Regions from separate parts of the Ureibacillus sp. GCM10028918 genome, predicted to be linked through region 2. Evidence: riboswitches for the same ligand, from Rfam matches in the RefSeq annotation. Region 2 holds a riboswitch; each other region holds the start of a gene.
What was found. A riboswitch is a leader RNA that binds a small molecule or an ion and turns the genes downstream of it on or off. The one in region 2 is predicted to bind S-adenosylmethionine.
Positions count from the first base shown of each region.

Region 1 (3,165 bases), on a different contig from region 2:
CATAAATTAGAAAGTCCAATTATTAACCGAAGTGAGCATCTATTATGGGTAGATATTCCGAACAAACAGGAATTCTTTGAAGAGCGCATGAAGGAAGGCTCAAGTTTGCTGAATGAGTCCGAGCTCCAAGTAATCCGAAATATGTTGATTGATCTGAACGAAGCAACGGCGAAAGCTAAAGACAAAGGATTAATGCCAGAAGATGAATTAAAATCTATTGGAGTAATTAGTTTTTATGCAGCACAAGTAAAACGAATTAACAGACTTATTGAACAAGAGTTGAACCTTCCTCATCTACACATTCGAACTGGTTCTGTCGATAAGTTCCAGGGAATGGAGATGGATGTGATTTTAGTAAGTATGGTTCGCAATAACGATAATAAACACGGGGATATTGGTTTTGCCAAAGATTATCGTCGTTTAAATGTTGCCTTATCACGTGCCAGGGAATTACTTGTGTTAATCGGAAGTACAGAAATGTTTGTCAACCGTCCCAAAAAAGAAGAGACCCGTAAAATGTATAAAACACTTCTAAATACAGTGAAGTCACAAAATGGGTATCGAAATACAATTGAGAGTTTTATTTCATAAAAGGAGAACACGATGGAACTACAATCCTTACAGCAGAAGCTTGAGTTAGAATTAACAAATAAATCAAAAGCTGTGATACTAGAATCTGATACTTGGTGTGTTCCTGTTCGTACATTAGAAGTCACATATAAGCCAGTCAGACGAACGAAAATGGATATTTTAATGAAAATGCTCTTTCTATCATTGAAAGATACAAAATTTCAAAGTTCCGAACAAATCAGCGAAATACTCCTCGTAGAGCAGCTTTTTGTGGAAGATTTGTTATCGAAAATGCAAAAGACAGGGTTAATTGAGAAAGTGGATTCATACTTTCAATTAACAGAAAAAGGGCAAAAGCAGTTTGCCAATGGGGTATTTGAAGAGGAGCAGGAGGCAACCTCCACCGAGATTTTATATAGTTCTACGCATAAGAACTTTTTAGTCGGGGATATAGAAGAAGTGCTGGAATTTGAAGATTTTCCAGAGCAAATTTTCCGTTATCAAATTCAAAAAGATGAACTTCCTATCGATGATCGCTTTATGGTAGAAGCAATTCGTTCGAAAAAAGATGACAATGATGAAGAAATTGAGGATGAGCGGGAAAAACTTTTTATCACTTCCATTGATTCTGTCGAAGATGTCCAAGTAAATGACGTGCCATGTGTAGAATTTCTGCTTTATGATGAAGAAAAGGATTTATTCTTCTCTCGTGTTTGGAATACGTTGATGAAAAAGTGGGATGATCATTTAGAAAACCTCATCCAGGAAAATGAAAAATCATCATGGAGACAAAAATTACCATTAGACTGATGGTCTCAAGTAAAGACTCTATGTAAAAATTCGATTAATTGAATTAATTGAAATCTAGAATATTGCAAATATATATGAACCGTGTTACGATTAGTTTAATTTCATCTATCTTATCAAGAGAAGCAGAGGGATATGGCCCGATGAAGCTTCAGCAACCTCTAACATCGTTAGAAAGGTGCTAATTCCAGCAAGACATAAGTGTCTTGGGAGATAAGAGTGCGCGTATATCTAATACCCTCTCATTCTCACGCTGGAATGGGAGGTTTTTTATTGTATAGATAGAATGAATTTGGCATGTTAAGAAATGGGGGAACAAGAATGCCGATTAATATACCAAAGAATTTACCTGCTGGGGAAATATTGCGCAAAGAGAAAATTTTCGTTATGGAAGAAGATCGCGCAAGCACACAACAAATTCGACCATTAAATATTTTAGTTTGTAATTTAATGCCTGAAAAAGAGAAAACGGAGTTACAGCTATTACGTTTACTAGGGAATACACCATTACAAACAAATGTTACATTTTTAAACACTGCTACATATGCTTCTAGAAATGTTTCGAAATCACATTTAGATACTTTTTATAAGACCTTTAACGAAATTAAGCATCGCAGATTCGATGGCATGATTATTACAGGTGCTCCAGTTGAACGTATGGAATTTGAGGATGTAATCTATTGGGAAGAAATTAGTGACATTATGGATTGGGCTAAAGTGAATGTTACTTCCTGTATGTATATTTGTTGGGGCGCACAGGCGGCCCTTTATAAACATTTCAATATCGGAAAATTTGAGCTTCCTAAAAAATGCTCGGGCATATATTCCCATGTGATTACTGATTTAACTGTCGATTTAGTGCGCGGATTTAGTGATGAATATGTTGCACCGCACTCTCGCCACACTTCTGTTTCGTTAGAGGAAGTGCGTAATCATCCGGAATTGCATTTACTTAGCTACTCAGAAGAAGCGGGTCCATTTATTGTACAATCAAAAGACACGAAGCATATTATGATCACTGGCCATTTAGAATATGATGCGACAACGTTGGCAGATGAATATGCACGGGATATAGAAAAAGGGGACTCGGTAGACATTCCCGTGAACTACTTCCCGGATAATGACCCGAACAAGACACCCAAAAATACTTGGCGGGCTCAATCATATCTTCTTTTCTACAACTGGTTAAACTACTATGTTTACCAAGAAACACCATTTGATTGGCACTATGTTGAGGATACGATAGAATTCCATATTTAGTAAGTGAGCCATGTGTTTAAAACACATGGCTTTTCTATTTGGAAATTTATTTCCGGTATTGAGATGATTTTATTTGTGGAAGGATTATTGTGTTTCATACTATTAATTACCACCACTTTTTGCCAGTAATAGATGACTTTTTGTATTCATCATGATAATGAATAACAAATTCTCAAGCAGTACATCATTTTTGCCCATCAATTACTTCCAAATCTGATTAAACCCTACAATTTTGTGGAAATAAATCATTATAGAATGAATATTCATCGGGTTTAGAGAAAAAATACTATTGGAAGGGGGCAAAATTATGTCTGAACAAATGAATTATGGTGAGGATTATAAGTATATACCCATGACCTCGGTTTCAAGTGGAAAAGGTCAAGAAGTAAGACCTGATATATACTCTTTTACAATTCAGGTAGTCAATGTGTGTATGATTGGCGAAGCAAACAATTCAACAGGCTGGACATTAGTGGATGCAGGGATGCCTAAATCTGTTAATACCATCATTAAAGAAGCAGAAAAGCG
Region 1 covers NZ_JBHTFK010000017.1:150,798-153,962, forward strand. The annotation lists gene ACFQU5_RS13660 (AAA domain-containing protein) at 1-591, shown strand, start outside; gene ACFQU5_RS13665 (hypothetical protein) at 604-1,380, shown strand; SAM riboswitch class I at 1,488-1,597, shown strand; gene metA (homoserine O-acetyltransferase MetA) at 1,699-2,637, shown strand; gene ACFQU5_RS13675 (MBL fold metallo-hydrolase) at 2,945-3,165, shown strand, end outside.
Region 1: linked by a shared signal. The riboswitch ahead of metA (homoserine O-acetyltransferase MetA) and the one ahead of ACFQU5_RS18530 (methionine ABC transporter ATP-binding protein) in region 2 are both predicted to bind S-adenosylmethionine.

Region 2 (3,165 bases):
GGGTAAAAGTTGAAGATGGAAAAGTACGTATTGGAATTACACACTTTGCACAATCTGAACTTGGCGATATTGTTTTCGTTGAACTTCCACAAGTTGGCGACGATATTCAATTAAACCAACCATTCGGTAGTGTTGAATCTGTTAAAACAGTTTCAGAACTATACGCACCAATTTCAGGTAAAGTTGTTGAAATCAATAGTGAACTTGAAGATAGCCCAGAATTTGTAAACGAGTCGCCTTACGAACAGGCTTGGATGGTAGTGATTGAACCAACTGATCTTTCAGAAGTGGAAGCTTTATTAACTCCTGAGCAATATGATGAATTAATTGAGGCATAATCTGAATATGATATATTAAAACGCCAGAAAATCACTGGCGTTTTTTTTACAATCTAAATATAATAAGTAACCACACTTTTATTTCACTGATAATGGGAAAGACTTTCTACCTAAAATCAGTGGGAAAAGACTTCGATTTTCGCTAACGAAAACCGTGCTTTTCAATCATTATCCTTATGCATATTTGAAGACGTTATTTAGCTGTGTTACTACAAATCGTGGGGTGAAGCAAATGATAGTTGATAAGTGTATAATTGTTGAAGGTCGATCGGATAAGTTAAACATTGCACCAATATTTGCAGAGGATGTTAAAATTATTTGTACAAATGGTACGATTAGTGAGGATGCATTATTAGATCTTCTAGAGCCATTTGAAGAATGTAAACTCTATACGTTATTTGATGCGGATAATTCAGGAGAAAAGTTGAGAAAGCTAACAAAAAGAATTTATTCTGAAGCTGTTCATCTTTTCATACCCCGAACATATATCGAAGTGGCAAATGCACCTAAAAAAGTGTTGGCAAATTTGTTAAACGAGGCCAAATTTTCTGTGCATAAGCAATATCTATCTTCATCAATTGAAACGTTAAATTAGCTGTTTATATTACCTAAACCAATGAAGTAGGATGATGATTATGAAAGAATGGACAACTGAAAATTGGGTGCAACAACAGGAGCAAAATGCCTTTGTTGCCCTTTATCTATATACGCCTATGTGTGGGACTTGTGCAGTTGCATCGAAAATGTTGGAAGTTATAGAAAATCTTTTACCAGATCTGCCGCTAGGGAAAGCCAATATTAATTACTTAGAAACGCTAGCGATGGATTATCAAGTTGAAAGTGTCCCATGTTTGCTGATTAGCGAACATGGAAATGTCGAAAAAGTGTATGCTTTCCAATCTGTACCATTCCTATATGAAAAGTTAAAAAAGTAGTTGACGAGGGTAGAACTGACGTGGTAAAGTAACTTCCATAATCTAAAACTTAATATCGTAACTCTTATAAAGAGCGGTGGAGGGAAGTGCCCTATGAAACCCGGCAACCATCACATTTATGTGAAAAGGTGCCAAGTCACGCGAAGTGGATACTTTGGAAGATAAGAGAACGGTTAACGTAAACAATACATTTACGTCCCCTTCTACTTGTCTTGGTAGAAGGGGCTTTTTGTTTGTAAAAAATTTTCTCCTAAATTTCACTTAGCTAAATGGGTAAACTTAAAATACCTTCAAGTTTATATAAAAGAATACATAATTACGGTTTGAGATCGAACGTAAAGTAAGGAGTCACATATGATTAAACTTAAAGATATATCGAAAATATATAAAACAAAGAATGGAGAATTAACAGCTGTCAAAGATGTTAATTTATCTATTAATAAAGGTGAAATCTTCGGAATTATTGGCTATAGCGGTGCCGGAAAAAGTACGATGATTCGCTTATTAAACGGTCTGGAAAAACCTTCTACAGGTACCGTAGAAGTAAATGGCCAACAGATTTCTTCGATTTCTGGTACACAGCTTCGTCAAGCAAGACAAAAAATCAGTATGATCTTCCAGCATTTCAATCTACTATGGTCAAGGACAGTTGCGGATAACATTGCCTTCCCATTAGAGATTGCAGGTGTCTCAAAGTCGGAACGGGCACAACGTGTGAAAGAATTGATCGACTTGGTTGGGTTAACAGGGAGAGAAAGTGCTTATCCATCTCAATTATCAGGCGGTCAAAAGCAACGTGTCGGGATTGCAAGAGCGTTAGCCAATAACCCGGAAGTCTTGCTTTGTGATGAAGCAACAAGTGCCCTTGATCCAGAAACAACGGATGCCATTTTGGAACTGTTGCTGGACATCAATAAGCGTTTAGGGCTAACGATTGTTCTTATTACACATGAAATGCATGTTATCCGTAAAATTTGCAAACGTGTAGCAGTAATGGAAGCTGGACAAGTTGTTGAATCTGGCGACGTTCTTGAAGTGTTCCAAAATCCCAAAGCCGAAATAACAAAGAACTTCGTAATGCAAGTTTCAGGAACAAAGGAATCGAAAGAATCGATTGAGCAAATTCTAGTGAATTACCCTACAGGGAAAATTGTGAAGCTGACATTTATAGGGAATAAAACGGAACAACCGGTAATTTCCCAAATTATTAAGGAATTTGATGTAGAAGTGAATATTGTTCACGGGAATATTACACAAACTACAAGTGGTCCTTACGGAACATTGATTGTTCAGATTGATGGCAAACCAGATCAAGTTGAAAAAGCATTCAAGATTTTAGAGTCTCGAGAAATTCAAGCGGAGGTGATTGACCATGTTTAATCAATTATTTCCGAATGTTGATTGGGTAAAAATGTGGGAAGCTACATACGAGACACTATATATGACGGTTATTTCTACAGGAGTAACCTTTGTACTGGGGCTAGCAATTGGAATACTGCTGTTTTTGACAAGTCCGCACCAAATCTGGGCAAATAAAATAGTGAATCTTCTAACTGGCTCTCTCGTTAATATATTCCGTTCTATTCCATTTATCGTATTAATTATTCTTTTAATTCCGTTTACGAAGTTCTTGCTTGGAACAATTCGAGGAGTTGAAGCGGCTTTACCGGCTTTGATTATTGGTGCTGCACCGTTTTATGCTCGCTTGGTATTAATCGCTTTACGAGAAATTGATAAAGGCGTTATAGAAGCAGCTCGATCAATGGGCGCGAAAACTTCAACGATTATTTGGAAAGTGTTGATTCCTGAGTCTTTGCCAGCATTACTTTCCGGTATTACAGTAACTGCGGTTGCATTAGTCGGATATACGGCAATGGCTGGTATTATCGGGG
Region 2 covers NZ_JBHTFK010000039.1:79,683-82,847, reverse strand. The annotation lists gene gcvH (glycine cleavage system protein GcvH) at 1-338, shown strand, start outside; gene ACFQU5_RS18540 (toprim domain-containing protein) at 571-933, shown strand; gene ACFQU5_RS18535 (thioredoxin family protein) at 974-1,273, shown strand; SAM riboswitch class I at 1,335-1,441, shown strand; gene ACFQU5_RS18530 (methionine ABC transporter ATP-binding protein) at 1,628-2,653, shown strand; gene ACFQU5_RS18525 (methionine ABC transporter permease) at 2,646-3,165, shown strand, end outside.

Region 3 (3,165 bases), on a different contig from region 2:
GAAGAGGTAAGAAAGGTGAACCGAAGCATGTAGAGAATACTGGCTCAGGAGATGTAACGCCACGTTCTGTACCTGCTAATTTTGAAGTAAAACCACTCAGGAAGTGGTACATCGCTTGTTCTTTTGTTAACTTACTGATTGGAGGCAGCACACCAAAAGCATCAGCAGTTAAAAATACAATTGTTTTTGGATGTCCTGCAACAGATGGCATGACGATATTATCGATAAAGTGAATTGGATATGCAGCACGCGTATTTTCAGTTAGAGAACCATCATCGTAGTTAGGAATGCGAGATTCCGGGTCAACAACAACGTTTTCTAATACAGTCCCAAAACGAATTGCATTATATATTTCTGGTTCTTTTTCGGCAGAAAGGTTAATTGTTTTTGCGTAGCATCCACCTTCAATGTTGAATACACCGTTATCTGACCAACCATGCTCGTCATCACCAATTAATTTACGGTTGCTATCTGCCGATAAAGTAGTTTTACCAGTGCCAGATAGACCGAAGAATAAAGCAACATCTCCTTCTTCACCTACGTTAGCCGAGCAATGCATAGAGAAAATGTCGTTTTCTGGTAAAAGGTAGTTCATTATACCGAAGATCGATTTTTTCATTTCTCCAGCATATTCAGTACCACCGATTAGAATAATTTTCTTTTCTAGTGAAACGATGATAAATGTTTCAGAAGCTGTGCCATCAACTGCTGGATCAGCTTTAAAGTTCGGAGCTGATACAATAGTAAATTCTGCATTATGAGCAGCTAGTTCTTCGTTAGTTGGACGGATGAATAATTGATGACAGAATAGATTGTGCCATGCGTATTCGTTAATAACTTGAATTTGCAGCTGAGATTCTTTGTCTGCACCAGCATATCCTTTGAATACATATAGCTCTTCTTTTTCTTTTAAATAGTTGACCACTTTTATATATAGATTATCAAACACTTCAGCAGAAATCGGACGGTTAACATTACCCCAGTCGATTTTGTCTTTTGTGCTTTCTTCTTCTACGATATATTTATCTTTAGGAGAACGACCAGTATATTTGCCTGTTTCAGCACGTAATGCACCTTCAGCAGTTAATGTAGCTTCTCCACGTTCTGTAGCTTTTTCCACTAATTGTGGTACGGATAATTGAACTTTAATATTTTCGCCGTTTAATAATTCCTTCAGCTCATTTGCAATTTCTACTGAATTCATCGATTAAATACCATCCTTTTTATAGAATTCCCTAAGTGCCGGGAGGTTTGATTATTTTCAAAAATAGTATAACACATTGAATTAATTAGTCTATACTAGTCCGGAAAATTATTTTTAAATCTTTAAACTTTTAATAGAATTAGTCAAAAACGATTGACAAGTGACCCTACATTACGTAAGATGTACTATTGAACGGATACTCTTATCCCGAGTTGGTGGAGGGTCAAGGCCCTATGAAACCCGGCAACCTGCGTTATTTATTTAACGCGATGGTGCCAACCTGATGCAAGGGAATACCCTTGAACGATAAGAGTGAAAGGTAATGTTATGAATCCACAATTCCTTTTACTCATGTCTTAACTAGAGTAAAAGGAATTTTTTTTTTCTAATTGGAACACAATGATGAGGATAGCATTTTTTTCTATTTTTATCTGTGCCTTTCTAAATCCATGTATTTGTATAGACCGTATATACACATTTTAGATTGTAGTTTTATTATGTCCAGTATGCAGATTTTAAAGAAATAAGATTATTGATTACTGTGACAAATGTTAAGCTGAAATTTTGTTCGCTTACTGTTTTATACGAGAGTAATAATAAAACATTAATTCACATTTACCTAACTTATATTCTAAAGTAGGAAAGAATGAACAAGTTAAATGGTAACGGCTGAAATACCGATCGAGTAGAGCGGGTTAAACATGGATAATGAGTACCGTATCAACAACGAGAATTTATCTCGCTATAAACTTAGGAGGAAACGAAATGACAAACCGTAGACTGTTTACATCAGAAAGTGTAACAGAAGGACACCCAGATAAAATTTGTGACCAAATCTCAGATGCAATTTTGGATGCGATTTTAAAAGAAGACCCAAATGCTCGTGTAGCTTGTGAAACAACCGTGACAACTGGTTTAGTGCTGGTTGCAGGTGAAATCACAACTTCAACATATGTAGATATTAAAGGAATTGTTCGGGATACTGTAGCAGAGATTGGCTATACTCGCGGAAAATATGGTTTTGACGCAGAAAACCTAGCTGTGTTAGTAGCAATTGGCGAGCAATCACCAGATATTGCACAAGGAGTTGACCAAGCTTTAGAAGCTCGTGAAGGATTCATGACTGACGAGGATATTGAAGCGATTGGAGCAGGGGACCAAGGATTAATGTTCGGGTTTGCATGTAATGAGACACCAGAACTTATGCCACTTCCAATCAGTCTTGCACACAGACTAGCTCGACGCCTAACAGAAGTGCGAAAATCTCAAGAACTTTCTTACTTGCGTCCTGATGGTAAAACTCAAGTAACTATCGAGTATGATGAAAATAACAAGCCGGTACGTGTAGATACGATTGTTATTTCTACTCAACACGATGAAGAAGTTACGTTAGAACAAATCCATGAAGATATCAAAGAAAAAGTCATTAATGTAGTGGTGCCTGCTGACTTAATTGATGCGAACACAAAATACTTTATTAACCCAACTGGCCGTTTTGTAATCGGTGGTCCAAAAGGCGATGCAGGTCTGACAGGTCGTAAAATTATTGTAGATACTTATGGTGGGTATGCTCGCCATGGTGGTGGTGCATTCTCTGGTAAGGATGCGACAAAAGTTGACCGCTCAGCAGCATATGCTGCAAGATACGTTGCAAAAAATATTGTAGCTGCGGGTCTGGCCGAACGTGCTGAAGTACAATTAGCTTATGCAATCGGTGTTGCCCGACCTGTATCAATTGCCATTGATACATTTGGAACTGGAATCGTGAAAGAAGAACAATTAGTAGAATGGGTAAGTGAATTATTCGATTTACGTCCTGCTGGCATTATTAAAATGCTTGACCTTCGTAGACCAATCTACAAACAAACAGCTGCTTATGGACACTTTGGTCGTACTGACTTAGACGTGCCATGGGAAAATACAGATATCGCTGGGCAACTAAAAGAAAAAGCTGGAATTTA
Region 3 covers NZ_JBHTFK010000014.1:15,305-18,469, forward strand. The annotation lists gene pckA (phosphoenolpyruvate carboxykinase (ATP)) at 1-1,204, opposite strand, end outside; SAM riboswitch class I at 1,404-1,517, shown strand; gene metK (methionine adenosyltransferase) at 1,970-3,165, shown strand, end outside.
Region 3: linked by a shared signal. The riboswitch ahead of metK (methionine adenosyltransferase) and the one ahead of ACFQU5_RS18530 (methionine ABC transporter ATP-binding protein) in region 2 are both predicted to bind S-adenosylmethionine.

Region 4 (3,165 bases), on a different contig from region 2:
GCACCCCATATGGGCGATGAACAAGCTGGAATTGACCATATTCTAAATGCCATTCTTTAGCTGGTATTAGTAGATGCTGATCTTCAAACTCTTTATATGCCTCGAAAACTTCTTTTACATAATAATTCTTTTCTATAAAATTTGTAGTTTCTTCTTCAAAGGCTGTATGTCCAAAGTTTTTGTACCAAAGATTATCTACTACAGCTAATAGGCGCTGAAGTGAGAACGAATTAATAAACGTACCTTTTTCATTTAGTTCATATATCAAATATGCCGCAAAATTTTGCGCGCTATAAATATTCCCCATTTAACAACACTCCTTTTACACCCGTTAAAACAACCCGACTATTAGATTGTAAGTGACTGATTTTAATTCCGATAATTTTGCTCTATATTAATTATTATACAAATCAGACACCTTTATGTCAATAAAACAAATAGACTTACTTGGTATTCAAGTCTAGATAGCCGAATGAATGGCACTTGATAGAATTGGTGAAAAGATCCCTTTTACGAATGAAGTGAAAAGTCTATTTCACCAATCCTTGTATTCTAATTAAACGTTTGCTTGCGAAACAGATTCAATTGCTTTTGTTAAAGCCTGTTTTAAATCTGCAATGATATCTTCTACAGCCTCTAGTCCAACTGATAAGCGAATGAGCTCTTCAGATACACCTGCCACTTTTAACTCTTCTGGAGATAGTTGTTGATGTGTTGTTGAAGCTGGATGAATAATTAGAGATCTGGCATCTCCTACATTGGCTACATGAGAGAATAGCTGCACATGATCAATCACTTTACTTCCCACTTCGCGGCCACCTTTAATGCCAAATGTAAGCATGGAGCCGAAACCATTTTTTAAGTATTTTTTCGCTAATGAATGCGATGGGAAGTTTTCTTTGCCTGGATAATTGACATATTCCACGAATGAGTGGTTATCAAGGTATTGTGCAACCTTCTGTGCATTTTCTCCGTGTTTTGTATAACGCAAATGAAGCGTTTCTAGACCTTGCAGGAAGTTAAATGCACTGTCTGCACTAAGGGTTGGACCGAAGTCGCGCAATAATTGAACACGCAATTTTGTTGCAAAGGCAGCACCCGCTGTATCAATCCCAAAACGAATGCCATGATATGACTCATCCGGTTCAGTGAAGCCTGGGAAGCGTCCACCTGTCCAGTCAAATTTACCGGCATCCACTACGATACCTCCAATTGTCGTACCATGACCACCAATCCATTTTGTTGCAGAATGTACAACAACATCTGCTCCAAATTCAATCGGGTTTGATCCGTATGGGGATGGGAAGGTATTATCGATGATTAACGGAAGTCCATGCGCATGAGCAATTTCCGCTACTCGTTCAATATCTAAAATGTTGAGACTTGGATTACCAACCGTTTCTGCAAAGATTGCTTTTGTTTTGTCCGTAATCGCCGCTTCAAAATTCTCTGGATTGCTTTCATCTACAAATACAGTTGTAATGCCGTAGCGTGGTAAAGTATTTGCAAGTAAGTTATACGTACCCCCATATAACGAACCTGCCGAGACAATTTCATCCCCGGTACCAGCTACATTCAAAATAGAAAAGGCTATTGCAGCCGCACCTGACGACAAGGCAACTGCAGCTGCCCCTCCTTCAAGCAATGCAACACGTTTTTCAAAGACATCAACAGTCGGGTTCATAATACGCGAGTAGATATTTCCGGGTTGTTCCAGGGCGAACAATTTCCGCGCGTGCTCCGTACTTTCAAAAGCATACGCCGTTGTTCTGTAAATGGGTACTGCGATTGCTCCTGTCACTGGATCAGGTGTTTGCCCACCATGAAGCAATTGTGTTTCCGGTCGTTGTTGTGACATGTTTCTTCCTCCTAAATTAGAATCGATGGCAGATCTTTTTTTGAGGAGGACCTTATGGAAAAACAAAAGCCCTCTTCTAAGAAGAGGGCTGCAAAGTTGCAATTTTTCCTCCCCTTATCTTTCAGATCTAATCAAAATCTGTAGGAATTAGCACCTTTGCGTAAATACGCCGGTTGCTGGGCATCGTAGGGCCTAGTCCCTCCGCCTCTCTGGATAAAGGTATTTGATTCATGTTCCATCGTTAGAACTTACTATAATTCATAGTAATCAACTGTGTCAACTACATTTTTAAAATATTTCGATAATATCTGAAACATCTTATATAATCATAGAGTATATTGTAAAAAGCACTTTTTTCGAAAGGAGTTTTCACTTTGCTTTCTGCCATTATTATTATACTTTTAGCAGGTTACCTAATCGGCTGCATTCACGGCTCTAATATTGCCAGATTATTATCGGGCGTTAACTTAAAGGAAGTTGGTCATGGCAATGCAGGAGCATCTAACGCCACCCTGTCCCTAGGTTGGAAATATGGTGCACTCGTTGCTTTGATTGACATTGGAAAAGGGGCAGTGGCTATTGTTTTGCTGCGTATATACTTAGTAAACTCTGGCTCTTTTACCGATGAACAAACATCTCTTTTACTATACCTTATTGGGGCAGCTGTCATCCTGGGCCATAACTTCCCGATCCATATGAAATTTCGTGGTGGAAAAGGGACTGCTTCCTTAATCGGCATTTTTATTGCACTTGATTGGAAATTCGGGTTACTTGCTGTACTTGCCTTTGTGGTTGCATCACTTTTAACGAATTATTTGCTGATTGGCGTTTTCCTTTTGTACATTTTATTCGTAGTAACTGCGCTTCTAGGCGAACCGACAATATGGCCCTTTATCATTACTCTGGCTTTATTTTTAATTGCCCTTTATCTTCACTTCGAAAATATCAACCGCATACGTTCAGGTACAGAACCGAAAGTTACATCGGCTTTTAAGAAGAAGGGCTGAGCTAGACCGGGGAAAACTTCTAGAAACCCTTCTTCTTTGAAAAAATAACAAAATATACTAATATAGCCTTATGGAGCACCTTGCTCTGTAAGGCTTTAATTATGCATTTTTTTAAGGGGAGGAAATGAAATGTCAGCAAAAGATTTATTACGCAGTCATACGTCTGTAAGAAAATATACAGGTGAAGCAATTCCAAAAGAAACAGTTGTGGATTTAATCCAAACGGCTCAAATGGCAGCGAGTTCTCACTTTGTACAAGCCTATAGTGTAATTTGGGTAACAGATGAAGAGAAAAAGCAA
Region 4 covers NZ_JBHTFK010000007.1:25,182-28,346, reverse strand. The annotation lists gene ACFQU5_RS09280 (hypothetical protein) at 1-307, opposite strand, end outside; gene ACFQU5_RS09275 (O-acetylhomoserine aminocarboxypropyltransferase/cysteine synthase family protein) at 557-1,858, opposite strand; SAM riboswitch class I at 1,970-2,078, opposite strand; gene ACFQU5_RS09270 (glycerol-3-phosphate acyltransferase) at 2,233-2,865, shown strand; gene nfsA (oxygen-insensitive NADPH nitroreductase) at 2,995-3,165, shown strand, end outside.
Region 4: linked by a shared signal. The riboswitch ahead of ACFQU5_RS09275 (O-acetylhomoserine aminocarboxypropyltransferase/cysteine synthase family protein) and the one ahead of ACFQU5_RS18530 (methionine ABC transporter ATP-binding protein) in region 2 are both predicted to bind S-adenosylmethionine.